DNA from 3 places in the Cupriavidus sp. 21MJTG02-4 genome. Region 2 is predicted to be linked to each of the others. Evidence: predicted binding sites of a transcription regulator. Region 2 holds the regulator's gene; each other region holds the start of a gene.
What was found. The regulator LexA, encoded in region 2, represses DNA repair genes until DNA is damaged. The targets are predictions, from matches to a motif close to ACTGTATNNNNATACAGT.
Positions count from the first base shown of each region.

Region 1 (4,286 bases), on a different contig from region 2:
GGCAGGAAATCGACAAGTGGGCCAGGGTCGTGAAGACCTCGGGCGCCACCATCGACTGAACTCTCTCCACACCTACGCCTTGCTCATGACTGCCCCACTCCAGTCCCTGCTCTCCCCACGCTCGATTGCCGTGATCGGCGCCTCCGACAATATCCACAAGATCGGCGGCCGGCCCATCCACTACATGAAAACGCACGGCTACGCCGGCACGCTCTATCCCGTCAATCCGCAGCGCGATGCCCTCCAGGGCCTGCGTGCCTACCCCTCGCTCGACGCGCTGCCGGAGGTCCCCGAACTGGCCATCATCATCGTCGCCGGCGAGGCCGCGGTGCAGGCCGTGCGTGACTGCGCGCGGCTCGGCGTGGCGGCGGCCATCGTGATCGCATCCGGCTTCGGCGAGGCCGGCGCCGAAGGCCGCCGCCAGCAGGACGAGATGGTGCGCGCCGCGCGCGCCAGCGGCCTGCGGCTGGTGGGTCCGAACAGCCAGGGGCTGGCCAACTTTGGCAGTGGCGCCATCGCGAGTTTCTCCACCATGTTCATCGAGGTGCCGCCGCGGGACGGGCCGGTGGCGGTGGTCAGCCAGAGCGGCGGCGTGGCGGCCATGGTCTACGGGCTGCTGCGCGGCCAGGGCATCGGCGTGCGCCATATGCACGCCACCGGCAACCAGGCCGACGTCACGGTCAGCGAACTGGCGCTGTCCGTCGCGCATGATCCCGGCGTGCGGCTGGTGCTGCTGTACCTGGAAAGCCTGACCGATCCCGAGGTGCTGGCCGAAGCCGCGCGCGTGGCGCGGGTCCGCAACGTGCCGATCGTGGCGGTCAAGGCCGGCCGCTCGCAGGACGGCCAGCGCGCCGCGGCGTCGCACACGGGCGCCATCGCCAACGAAGACCGCGCCGTCGACGCCTTCCTGGACCGCCACGGCATCTGGCGCGTGAATGATGCGCACGCACTGGCGCGCTGCGCGCCGCTGTACCTGCGTGGCTGGGATGCCGGCGGGCACCGGCTGGTGGTGGTGAGCAACTCGGGCGCGAGCTGCGTCATGGCTGCCGACGCGACGCAGACGTTCGGACTGACGCTGGCACCGCTGTCCGACGCCACTCGGGCCGCGCTCGACGAACGCCTGCCCGGCTTCGCCACCACCACGAACCCGGTCGATGTCACCGCGGCGCTGCTCTCCAACAGCGCGCTGTTCGGCGAGGTGCTGCCCGTGGTGGCAAGCGATCCCGCTGCCGACCTGTTCCTGCTCGACATTCCCGTCTCCGGCATGGGCTACGACGTGCCGCGCTTTGCACGCGACGCCGCCGCGTTTGCCAACACCGCCGGCAAGCCCATTGCGGTCGCGGTCTGGCAGCAGCCCGTGGCCGATGTATTCCGCGAAGCCGGCTTGCCGACCTACGCCAACACCACCGAAGCGCTATCCGCCTTCTCGCAACTGGTATCGCACCAGGATCGCCTTCGCCAAATCGCGGCCGAGGGCGAGCCCGCACCGCCGGCCTCTGTGCCGCAAGCAAGCGTCGAGACTGTGACGACGCTGAGCGAGGCGGCCAGTCTCGCCCGTCTTGCCGCTGCCGGCATGCCGGTGGTCGAACACTACGTCTGCCATGATGTGGATGCCGCGCTCGCAGCCTGGCAACGCATCGGCGCCCCGGTAGCAGTCAAGGCAAGTTCCCCGCAGGTGCCGCACAAGAGCGAGCACGGGCTGGTGGCCCTGCACTGCAACGACCCGGAAGCGGTGGCCAGCGCCTTCACGGTCCAGACTCGCACGCTGCAGGCCATGGGCGCCACCTGCGAGGGCGTGGTGGTCGCGCGCATGTCGCGCGGCCAGCGCGAATGCATGATCGGCGCGCACTGGGACCCGGTATTCGGCGCGGTGCTGGTGGTGGGCGACGGCGGCAAGTACGTCGAGGTGCTGCGCGACACCGCCGTGCTGCTCGCGCCCTGCCAGCAGGCCGACGTGGCCCGGGCGCTGGCTACGCTGCGCATCGCGCCACTGCTGCACGGCGTGCGCGGCGAACCGGCGGTGGATATCGCCGCGCTGTGCCGGTTAGCAGTGCAAGTCGGAGAGCTGGTTCAAAAGGCTGGCGGCGCGATCCGGTCGGTTGACCTCAATCCGGTGATGGTGAACGCCGATGGCGTGGTGGTCGTGGACGCGTTGATCGAGGTGGAACCCTCCGCACTTTAAGGATCGGTGGATCCGGCGTTCCAGGCGGCATACGAACATTCTCCTTGCCTCCATCGGATTACTGTATATATTTACAGTAACTGTATGGATGAACAGTGTCAGGAGGCCCCATGGAACATCTGATCCGCGTCCAGAACGACTATGACCGCCAGGTGCTGGCGTGGCTGCGCGCGCGCATCGGCGATGCCGCGCTCCAGTCCGCGGCGGGCCGGCTGGCAGGCGCCCGCAAGCCTTATCTGTCCACCATCTGCCGCAGCCTCGGCATCCGGCCGCCCTCGCGCCGGGAGTTCGCCCAGGAAGCGGCGCGCACGCACCGCGCGGTCGGCGACCAGTACCTGGCGCGCATTCGCGCCATCCTTGCGGCACCGGCTGGCGCCGCCCGCTGATCCGGCTGTTTGTGGTGGCTCTGCAGTGACTATGATCAATCACGACGCTGCATGCGGCGCGGGCCGCGCAGCCGGGCCATGGCAACCCACCGGACAAGAACATGAGCAAGATCGGCTTTATCGGCCTGGGCGTGATGGGCACGCCCATGGCGCAGCACCTGCTGCAAGGCGGCCACACCCTGTTCGCGCACAGCCGCAGCGGCGTGCCGCAGGCGCTGCAGGATGCGGGCATGCACGCCTGCGCCAATGGCACCGACGTCGCGCGCCAGTCGGAGGTCGTGATCCTGATGCTGCCCGACACGCCCGACGTGGAACGCGTGTTGTTCGGGCAGAACGGCGTGGCTGCCGGCCTGTCCCGCGGTGCGACCGTGGTCGACATGAGTTCGATCTCGCCCATTGCCACGCGCGAATTTGCCAGGAAGGTCGAAGCGCTCGGCGCCGACTATGTCGATGCTCCGGTATCGGGCGGCGAGGTGGGCGCGCGTGCCGCCACGCTGTCGATCATGGCGGGCGGGCGGCAGCACGCCTTCGACCGCGTGCTGCCACTGCTGCAGCTCATGGGCAAGAACATCACGCGGGTTGGCGAGGCGGGCGACGGCCAGGTAGCGAAGGTTGCGAACCAGGTCATCGTCGCGCTGACTATCGAGGCTGTCAGCGAAGCGCTCGTGCTGGCAGCGCGCGCCGGCGCTGACCCGGCGCGCGTGCGCGAGGCGCTGATGGGCGGCTTCGCCAGTTCGCGCATCCTGGAAGTCCACGGCGAACGCATGCTGCAGCGCAAGTTCGAGCCGGGCTTCCGCATCGCCCTGCACCAGAAGGACCTGGCGCTTGCGCTGTCCACGGCGCGCACGCTGGGGGTCGGGCTGCCGTCCACGGCCTCTTGCCAGCAGCTGTTCAATGTCTGCGTCGGCATGGGCGGCGCGGGCTGGGACCATGCCGCGCTGGTGCGGGCGATCGAACATCTCTCCTCGTTCTCGCTGGACGATGCGCATGCAGGCTAAGCCGGTTGCCGCGGCGACCGCCATGCCGCAGGGCCGCGTCGCCCTGCTGACGGTCGTGACCATGCTGGCTTTTGCCGGCAATTCGATCCTGTGCCGACTCGCGCTCAAAGGCACAGCGATCGACGCAGCCAGCTTCACGCTGGTCCGGGTCGTCAGCGCGGCGGCAGCGTTGTGGCTGATCCTGCTGGTCCGCCATGGCCCGGGCCGGCTGGCCCGCGGCGGAAACTGGCCATCGGCGCTGGCGCTGTTCGCCTACGCGGCGGCGTTCTCTTACGCATACCTGCACCTGTCCGCGGGGACGGGCGCCTTGCTGCTGTTCGGGGCCGTGCAGGCGACCATGACCGGCTACGGGCTCTATGTCGGCGAACGGCTGCGCGCGGGGCAATGGCTGGGGCTGGCCCTGGCGCTGGGGGGGTTGGCATGGCTGGTGCTGCCAGGGCTGGCCGCACCGCCGCCGGGCTCTTCGCTGCTGATGATCGTGGCCGGCATCGCCTGGGGCATCTATTCGCTGCGCGGGCGTGGCGCGGCGGATGCCATTGCCACCACCGCCGGCAATTTCTTGCGCGCCGTGCCGCCGGCACTTGCACTGGCGTTGCTGATGCACGCGCAGCGCAGCTTGGATGGCGCCGGGCTGGCGTGTGCGCTGGTGTCGGGCGCCGTGACTTCCGGGTTGGGCTACGTGGTCTGGTATGCAGTCATGCCGCGGTTGAGGGCCGCCAC
Region 1 covers NZ_JBYOJP010000007.1:215,451-219,736, reverse strand. Annotated here, with positions in the region: gene AC3FKH_RS16620 (tripartite tricarboxylate transporter substrate binding protein) at 1-59, shown strand, start outside; gene AC3FKH_RS16615 (acetate--CoA ligase family protein) at 86-2,182, shown strand; gene AC3FKH_RS16610 (CppA family protein) at 2,293-2,568, shown strand; gene AC3FKH_RS16605 (2-hydroxy-3-oxopropionate reductase) at 2,670-3,566, shown strand; gene AC3FKH_RS16600 (EamA family transporter) at 3,589-4,286, shown strand, end outside.
Region 1: a site for LexA is predicted at 2,243-2,260, ahead of AC3FKH_RS16610 (CppA family protein). Genes of this name have one in related genera too.

Region 2 (4,286 bases):
GACCATCGGGACTACGGGGACAGGGATCGGTGGCAGAACGGGCCGAGGTACTGACGCTGCAGCGTGGCGATTAACAATCGGACGGCCTAGCGACCGCGGGCGGGCAGCGCCTTGATGGTCATCGTGCCGTCTTTCTGGACATCCGCACGGGCAAGTGCATCGAGCGAAATCGTCTTGGTCGGCTTTCTGGGCACGACGATCACCGCATCCCCGCGGAGATTTTTCACCCAGCAACCGGTGTCCCATGCGCCGTGGTAGGCCGCATAAAAGCGCATTTGATTGGCGCCGGCCAAGGGCAGGTCGCACTTCTTGTGCAGGTACAGCACCGTGGGGAACGGCGTTCGAACCGTTTCCCCGACCCGCATGTCGTCAAACGGATAGACATAGGCGTCTTCGGCGCGCGCGGCTGTGGCTGTGGCGGCGGCCAGTGCCGCGATCATCCATACCAGCATCTTCATGGCGATCACCAAGGACTGACGAAGGCGGGTTTGCGAGCCCGCGCCAAGCCAGAGAGCTATCTGGCAAAAATTGTACGTCGCCTTGCAGCGAAAAACCCGGCGACACGCGCCGGGTTATGTTCGCCAGCCGCCATAGCGGGCGTGGTCCTGGGCGTCCGGCTTCGCGAACCGGCCCAGCCATCACCCTTTGATGTCGGGCGCCTCCTGGCCAAACGAATTCCTTTCATGGATCTGTCCATCCCGGCCGTGAATCAGCAGCTCGACCTTCGTCCGTCTCGCCTTCTCCGTGCCGGTGGCGATGGCGTGTTGCTGGCAGGTGAAACGCTGCTCGTTTCCGGACCCGCCTTCGAGCTGAACGGCCCAGCCATTGTAGGTAGGCACGACGTGGATATTCTTGTTGGCCATGGCTGTCTCCTGGAGTCTGTGGAGATAGTGTCGGCCTGCGAACACCGCGCCGGTATCAGTCGCTGTCCGACAAGGCGAGCGGAGGCGGATGGGGTTTATCCCGACTGTCCCGATTCGCCAAGCGGATGTCACCTGGAGTCAAATGGATTTGCTCCGGTTTTCCATACTGGCGTGGTAACGAACTCGCTCTCCACACCATCATGCTTGCCGTGGCTATCTGGCTGCTTTGCTCTTTCGGGATTGGTCTGCTGGCCCACATTCTGGGTCGCTCCGTTGCGGTCTGGCTGACCTTCTCGATGATCTTCACGCCATCCCTCGGGCTGATCGCGATGGCTATCCTGGGCAAGAAGGCAACGACACAGCAGCTGCCGGCCTGAAGAGCGCGGCTGCCGGCTCGGCGCGACCCTGTTCCGCCCGCGGCGAGCGGGAAGCAACAGGCTTCGGATGGTCAAGACCTTCATGCTACGATGCCCCGGACACCGGGAGGCTGCCATGGAATATCGATACAAGAGCCGGGAAATCTCGATTCAGCCAATCAAGGCGCCCGACGGGCAATGGGACTGGTCGTTTGTCATCCGTGGACACGGACATCGACATAACGCCGGCGCGCTCGCGGCAACGGAAGACAGTGCCATCGAGGCGGCCTACGCGGCTGCGAAGCACGAGATCGACCATATCTCCGGCGACGCCAACGACTAGCCGCCGTCAGCGCGGCATTACCGCTGCATTTACTCAGGCCGGCTCCGGCCAGCGGCAAGCCTCAGGCCAGGAGCTTGGTCGGCTCGGCCAGTTCCAGCATCCGGCAGATCGCCGCCATGCTGCCAACCATGGTACGGCGCTGCGCGCCCTGATAGATGCGAACCCCCTTCGATTGCCGGAACGGCACGGGCTTGACCGGCTGGCGGGCGGCGATGTGGTTGGTTTGCGGCATGGCTACACCTCTCGATTGGCAAAAGCGGGGTCAACACCCGTCAGGCGGGCGGCGTCGGCACTGCAAGGAGGAGGGCGGCGGCCAGCGCGCGGCTGGCCGCGCTGGTCAGAAGCCCGAGGAGCGGATCAGCCCGACGGCAATGCCTTCGAGCGAGAACTCTTCGCGTCCGGGCCCGACCATGATGTTCGGGAAGTCCGGGTTTTCCGCGATCAGCTCGATGGTGCCGTCACGGCGCTGCAGGCGCTTGACGGTGACGTCGTCGCCCAGGCGGGCCACGACGATCTTGCCGTTGGGTGCTTCGCTGGCCTTGCGCACGGCCAGCAGGTCGCCGTCGAGGATGCCGGCGTCGCGCATGCTCAGGCCGCGCACGCGCAGCAGGTAGTCGGGGCGTTCGTCGAAGACCGAGGCATCGACCTGGTATTGCCGGTCGATATGCTCGGCGGCCAGGATCGGGCTGCCGGCGGCCACGCGGCCCACCAGCGGCAGCGTCAGCTGCATGACCCCGGACATCGGCAGGGAAAACTGGTCGGGGGTTTCCGAATCGCTGCGCGCCACCTTCAGGCGGATGCCGCGCGACGCGCCCGGCGTCAGTTCGATCACGCCCTTGCGCGCCAGCGCTCGCAGATGTTCTTCCGCGGCATTGGGCGATGAGAAGCCAAACTCCGCGGCGATCTCGGCGCGCGTGGGCGGGAAACCCGTGCCGCGGATCGTATTGCGGATCAGGTCGAAAATTTGCTGCTGCCGGGGTGTCAGGGTCGCCATGGAAGCGTTCCGATAAGTGCCCTGGTGCTGTTTGTCTGCCAGCCGGGTGAGCACTGTATGTTTAAACAGTATGCTGTGATTTTATACAGTATCGGCGCAAGCGCAAGCAGAATTTCAGAAGCGTCCGCTCGACATCAGGTTTGCCCGCATGCCGCAGGTACAATCGCCGGACTTCAGCTCCCTGCATTCCCCACCATGTCCCAGCTTCCCCGCATCGTGGTCCTGGCCACTGGCGGCACCATTGCCGGCGCCTCGACCAATCCGGCCAGCAGCGCGCGCTACCAGGCCGCGACGGTGCCCGTGTCGACGTTGCTGGCGGCCGTGCCGGCGTTGCAGTCGGTGGCCCGGATTGAAGCCGAGCAGGTGGCGCAGATCGATAGCAAGGACATGGTGTTTTCGCTTTGGCCAACGCTGGCCGCGCGCGTTCAGCATTGGTCGGCCGAGCCGGACGTGGCCGGCATCGTCATTACGCATGGCACGGACACGCTTGAAGAGACGGCGATGTTCCTGCACCTGACGCAAGCCTGTCCGGTGCCCGTGGTACTGACCGCCGCAATGCGGCCGTCGACGTCGTTGTCGGCGGACGGTCCGCTCAATCTGCTCGATGCGGTGCGCGTCGCCGGCCATCCGGCTGCGCGCGGCAAGGGGGTGCTGGTGGTGCTGAACCAGCAGATCCATGCGGCGCGCGACGTGACCAAGGCACATACCTCGGCGGTGGATGCCTTTGCGTCGCCGCAGGGCGGTCCGCTGGGTTTCGTGCAGGACGAGTCGGTGCGGCTGCCGCGCACGCCCACGCAGTCCGTTGCGGCGGTCTTTCCCGTGCCGGCCCGGTGGCCCGAGGTCGAGATCGTCGCAAGCTATACGCAGCCGGGGCGCATCGCGGTGGACGCAATGGTGGCTGCCGGCGTACGCGGCCTGGTCGTGGCGGCGGCGGGCAACGGTTCGGTGCATGAGACGCTGATCGCGGCGCTCAGGGATGCCGCCGCGGCCGGTGTTGCCGTGGTGCGGAGTTCGCGGACCGGGGCCGGTCATGTGTCGATTCCGCCAGTTACGGACCCCGATGCCGGCCTGTTTGTCTCCGCCGCGGACCTGAACCCCTATAAGGCAAGGGTGCTGTTGCTGGTGGCGCTTGCACAGGAACCGGGGCTGGCGGCGGCGCCGGACCGGCTTCAGGCGCTGTTCGCCTCGGTGTGATAGCGGTTGCGTGATTGTCAATAGCCGAGCTATACTTTAAGGCTATTCAACCTTGCCGCACCGGACGTGACGCCCGGGTGGCTTATCCAAAAGGAGCGTCAATGCGTCATTACGAAATCGTATTCATCGTCCACCCGGACCAGAGCGAGCAAGTGCCGGCCATGATCGAGCGTTACAAGTCGCTCGTGACGTCGCAAGGCGGCCAGATTCACCGCGTGGAAGACTGGGGCCGTCGCCAGATGGCTTACATGATCCAGAAGCTGGCAAAGGCTCACTACGTTTGCGTCAACATCGAGTGCGGCAAGGACACCCTGGTCGAGCTGGAGCACGCCTTCAAGTTCAATGACGCCGTGCTGCGCCATCTGATCGTGCAGACCAAGAAGGCCGAAACCGCTCCTTCGCCGATGATGAAGGAAGTGCAGCGCGAAGAAGCCCGCAAGGCCGCGCAAACGACCACCGAAGGCCAGGCTGCCTGAATGCGGACTGCGGTGCCTGTCGTGGCTGGCAAGCCTGATCACGACAGCATGGGAACACTG
Region 2 covers NZ_JBYOJP010000010.1:139,603-143,888, forward strand. Annotated here, with positions in the region: gene AC3FKH_RS20445 (hypothetical protein) at 1-54, shown strand, start outside; gene AC3FKH_RS20450 (hypothetical protein) at 87-458, opposite strand; gene AC3FKH_RS20455 (DUF2188 domain-containing protein) at 639-863, opposite strand; gene AC3FKH_RS20460 (hypothetical protein) at 1,064-1,240, shown strand; gene AC3FKH_RS20465 (hypothetical protein) at 1,356-1,562, shown strand; gene AC3FKH_RS20470 (hypothetical protein) at 1,624-1,794, opposite strand; gene lexA (transcriptional repressor LexA) at 1,900-2,556, opposite strand; gene AC3FKH_RS20480 (asparaginase) at 2,752-3,750, shown strand; gene rpsF (30S ribosomal protein S6) at 3,852-4,226, shown strand.

Region 3 (4,286 bases), on a different contig from region 2:
CGCCGTGGTTCGGGCGGTGGTTGCGCACCGGCAGCGGCTGCGGTTGCGGCAACAGCCACAGCGGGCGCTCGGGCAATGGCGGCAGCGGCGCGTCCGCCGGCTTGCCGGCGGCCTCATCGAGCGGGCGCCAGCGGTTGGCGCACTCGGGCCGGTGGTCGGCCAGCGGCTGCGGCTGCAGCACGTTGTCGCGGCCCAGGCGGGCCACCAGCGTGTCGAGCACGCGGCCGAGTTCGGCCGGCGTGCCGCCGGGCTCGGGGAACAGCGCGTCGCTTTGCGGCAGGTATTCGGCCATGGCTTCCACGCGCAGCGCCAAGCCTGTCACCGGGGCATGGAAATTCAGCTTGTCGAGCTTTTCGCGCAGCAGGCGCGACAGGTGCGCCGGATCGCGGCTGGGCTGGGCCAGGCCCACCATCACGGGCGTGCCCACGGTATCGGCGCCGAGCCGGTAGCGCTCATGTTCGAGCACCAGCACGCAGCGCGTCACACCGGCCTGCTGCACCGCCAGCCAGCCGGCCAGCGCCAGCAGCAGGCGCTGCGCGCCGGCCAGCACGCCTTCGGCCGATTCGATGCGGCCCGGCAGATCCATGCGCTGCGCGAACGCGGGCGGCGCGGCGAACCAGGTGAAGCTGGCTGCCGCCTCGCCATAGGCCTGGTCCAGCCGGGCCAGCAGTGTCGGGCCCAGCCGGCGTGACAAGCCGGCGCGCGGCAAGCGCCGCACCTCGCCCAGCGTGCGGCACCCGATGCCGTCGAGCCAGGCCGGATCGGCCAGCAGGCGCAGCGCCTCGACCGGCAGGCGATCCAGCAGGCGTCCCGTGCGCGCGGGCTGCACTGCCCGTCGCGCCGGCCGCACGATGCCGCGGCGGGTGCGGCGCATGGGTTGGCGCGCGAGCCATGCCGCGCCGTGGGCCGTGGCCCCGCTGCCCACCTGCGCGAACGTGCCGAGTTGCCGCACGCACGCGCGCACCGCCCGGCACAGCGCGCGGTGGCCGCCGAACAGGCGCAGGCTGGCGGTGACGTCGAGCATCAGCGTGGCCGCTTCCGGGTCTTCATCGAACGTGACGAGGGGCGTGAAATGCAGCAGCGCCAGCGCCGCCGCGTGCAGCAGCCCGGCTTCGGCGGCCGGGTCGCGCTCCAGTTGCACCACGTCGGCCGAGAGCGCCTGCACGCCGCCGCGCCGCATGCCGAACGCCACGCCCAGCGCCATGGCCGGGGCGTTGGCGAGCATCACGCGCTCGCGCTCCATCACCACCACCGGCACGGCATGGTGCAGCGTGCCGAGGGGTGACGAAGGCGCGGAGGAAGGCGCCGTGGCCGGCTCAGGCCAGCTCGGCTGCAGCGCGTCCAGCGACAGGCGCGGCAGATGCACCGCGATCCAGTACGACATGGGCGGAACCTCCCGCAACAACAGGTGAAACAGCCGGAGCCGGCGCGGCATGGCCGCCGCGGCGAGCGCCCTCCAGGCCATCCAGCCGCAAGCGCAGCGGTGCTTCGCGCACCGGGCCGCGCCGCTTGTGGAAAACGATGGACAGTTCGTTGCCCGGCAACGGCGACAGCAGCAAGCGCAGCACGGCCGGCGACGACTCGCGCAGTGCCGCGGCCGGGCGCATGGCCCACACGGCGGCGTCGCCGGCCTGTGCCAGCACTTGCAGGCGGCGCATCGCCTCGGGCCGCGCGGCCGGCAGCCACACCAGCACCGCGCCGAACGCCTGGCTGCGCAGCATCTGTTCGGCTGCCCACAGGACGTCGGCCTGCTGCGCCTGCTTGCCGGCGCTGGCGGCGGCGCGCACCCAGTAGAGCTGGCGGGCCGGCAAACCCGCCGCGGCCAATCCCATTGCATTGGGCAGGTAAGGCGGCCCCACCAGCCCGATGCGCCGCCCCGCCGCCGCCAACGCCCGCAGCGCCGGCAGGAGCAGGCGCAGTTCGCCCGCTCCGCCCTGCGTGGTCAGCAACTCCGTCACCCCGCCCACGGGCCAGCCGCCGCCGGGCAGTTCCGCCGCCAGCGTGGCATAGCCGGCCGGCCACACCGGCTGGCTGCCGGCGCGGCCAAGCTGGCCGGCACGCCATAGGCTGGGGTAGCGATGCTCGAGCGCGGCCACGGCATCCTCCCGGCTTGGCGGAGGATGCCGGGCAGGCGACGGGAAAGCGGGAGCCTCCGCGGCGGGGGCTGCGGGTGCGATCATGTGGAGTTTGAGTCTCGCCGAGGTGGCGAATGGTGTTTTTACGATAACTGTATATTTATACAGTATCGGTCGGAACGCAAGGGGGAGGTGGAATGTGATCGGGCCCAGGTGATCCAGCGCGAGGATCGGCGTGAGCCAGGGAGGACCGTTGTCGGCCACAACCTGCCTGTCGCCGGTTCTCCAAAGCAGCCACCCGAGAGGCAGTTCCGCTCTCAAACCAGACAGTCGGGCTACGGAAGCACGTCGGCCAAATGACCATGGGCCTCCGGCCACAATGGGGGCGGCAATGTGGCCGGTTACCTGCCGTTCGGCTGTGAGCGGCAACGGTGTTTGCCGCAATCGCGATTTTGATACTTAGTAAAGAAGCAGTCACCTCGGTAGGATGGCGACAGCTTTTCTTAAGGAAGAAATATGCGGCCAACAACTAATCAACTGCCGACGCTAGGCTACTTGCACAAGGTCGTGTGCGACTGCCTAGGACTGTGGAACAGCGATAGCGAAGATGTTACTTTCCACGTCTCCGCCACGGAGAAAGATCGACGCACCGCGTTGCGGCAGGCTTTCGAGGCAATTAAGAAAGAGGATGGCGGGTACGGATCTCTCGACGACCTGATCGCGGTGACTACCCATTTTGCCCCCCAGGACACGCAGAAGGTCAAAAAAAGCAGAACGATCCAAGCCTACGTAAACCACCTTTCAAAAACCGACTTTGAATCCGTCGATGAATATAGTGAGTTAAACCAATACATCGAGGCTCTAATCACCGAGCGTTACGCCCTCTGGGGCGTTTCCGAACTGGCGGTAAGATTTTACATATCAGCGCTTGGTCACTATCGGGAGTTCGTTAGAGAGTACGCCTGCAATGCGCAGAGCCAGACGCACAGCTTTCAGTGTTTTCTCAGTCAAGATCTTCGCGCGCTGTCGAAGACACTAACCCGCGAACTATTACCAGACGACGCCTGGCCAGATGCGGATCTGAATGAGCCGTGGCCCTTGAAAGGGTTCGCGGATGGTGCTTGCCGGGTCACCGGTATTTCACTACATAAACTTCATCAGTACCACGAGTTTCAGCAAAAGGAGCCGCTCAAAGAGAAAGCATGGACCCGTGACTTCACCGCCCAGCATGTCAACACTCGGTCCAAACAAGTGATTGATCGACTACGTAAGCACCACAGGATGAAGTGGGAAACCTTTTATCCAACCCTTCAACCGCTTACCTACCGCCTGCCGAAGGCTGTCAGCGAAAACGCTTTCGCGATTCACGCGTTTGCGGCAATGATCGCGCACAACCTTAATGTCCATGTGGCAGCTTACGGGCCATTCGCGCCCCCGGCGCGAGGCCGCTTGACGAACGACCCGGTAGAGCACAGCCACTCAATCCCCAGCAGCGACTTGATAGATCTGCAAATCAACGGCTACACCATTACCGATGAATCTGTCGCTCAACACGCGCCCTACCGCTATCGAGCTCTGCTCGACGGGATCAGGAGCTTACCTGGGTCACTCAACCTCGCTGCAGACATTCCGGGCAGCGCTGAGCTAGTCTACAAGAATGAATATAGGCGGTTCACTGAAGCGGCTTGGCATGTAACGTTAGAGAACGCCCCCGGTTGGCTCACCGAATGGGCACGCGCTCGGGATGCGATGTTTACCCGTGACAGCCTGCTGGCTCTCACGCACTTCAAGTCTGCGCTTGAACAGGCAAAGTACGCCGCAGGGCCACTTTTCATCTCTTTTTACATTCAAGTCTGTGCGTTCTGCAAATCTCAGTATCGACTGCTTTCCGAGCGAAATGAGGTTGAGTTGTTCGATCGCTTTTACGAAGGCTTGGGCCAGGGCGCAGCAAACTATGCAGGATTGATGGGCTACACCCCACAGCACGTGCGAGACCCCAAAACTCTGACGCCCCATACAACGCTACCTCTGAAGACTCAGTGGATTATCAGAGAAATCGACGCTTATGCAAGAACCTTACGTAGCTGAAACGCCCCGAATTCCAGGGGCGTGTTCCAGGTAGGCATGAAATTCAAAATGCATCACTAAGCCGGAGAGTGATGTAACCCTTAGTGATCCGGCAAGGAGATAGAAAATGAGCAAAGGTGGCGG
Region 3 covers NZ_JBYOJP010000003.1:181,834-186,119, forward strand. Annotated here, with positions in the region: gene AC3FKH_RS07170 (Y-family DNA polymerase) at 1-1,384, opposite strand, end outside; gene imuA (translesion DNA synthesis-associated protein ImuA) at 1,317-2,180, opposite strand; gene AC3FKH_RS07180 (hypothetical protein) at 2,592-4,163, shown strand.
Region 3: a site for LexA is predicted at 2,227-2,244, ahead of imuA (translesion DNA synthesis-associated protein ImuA). Genes of this name have one in related genera too.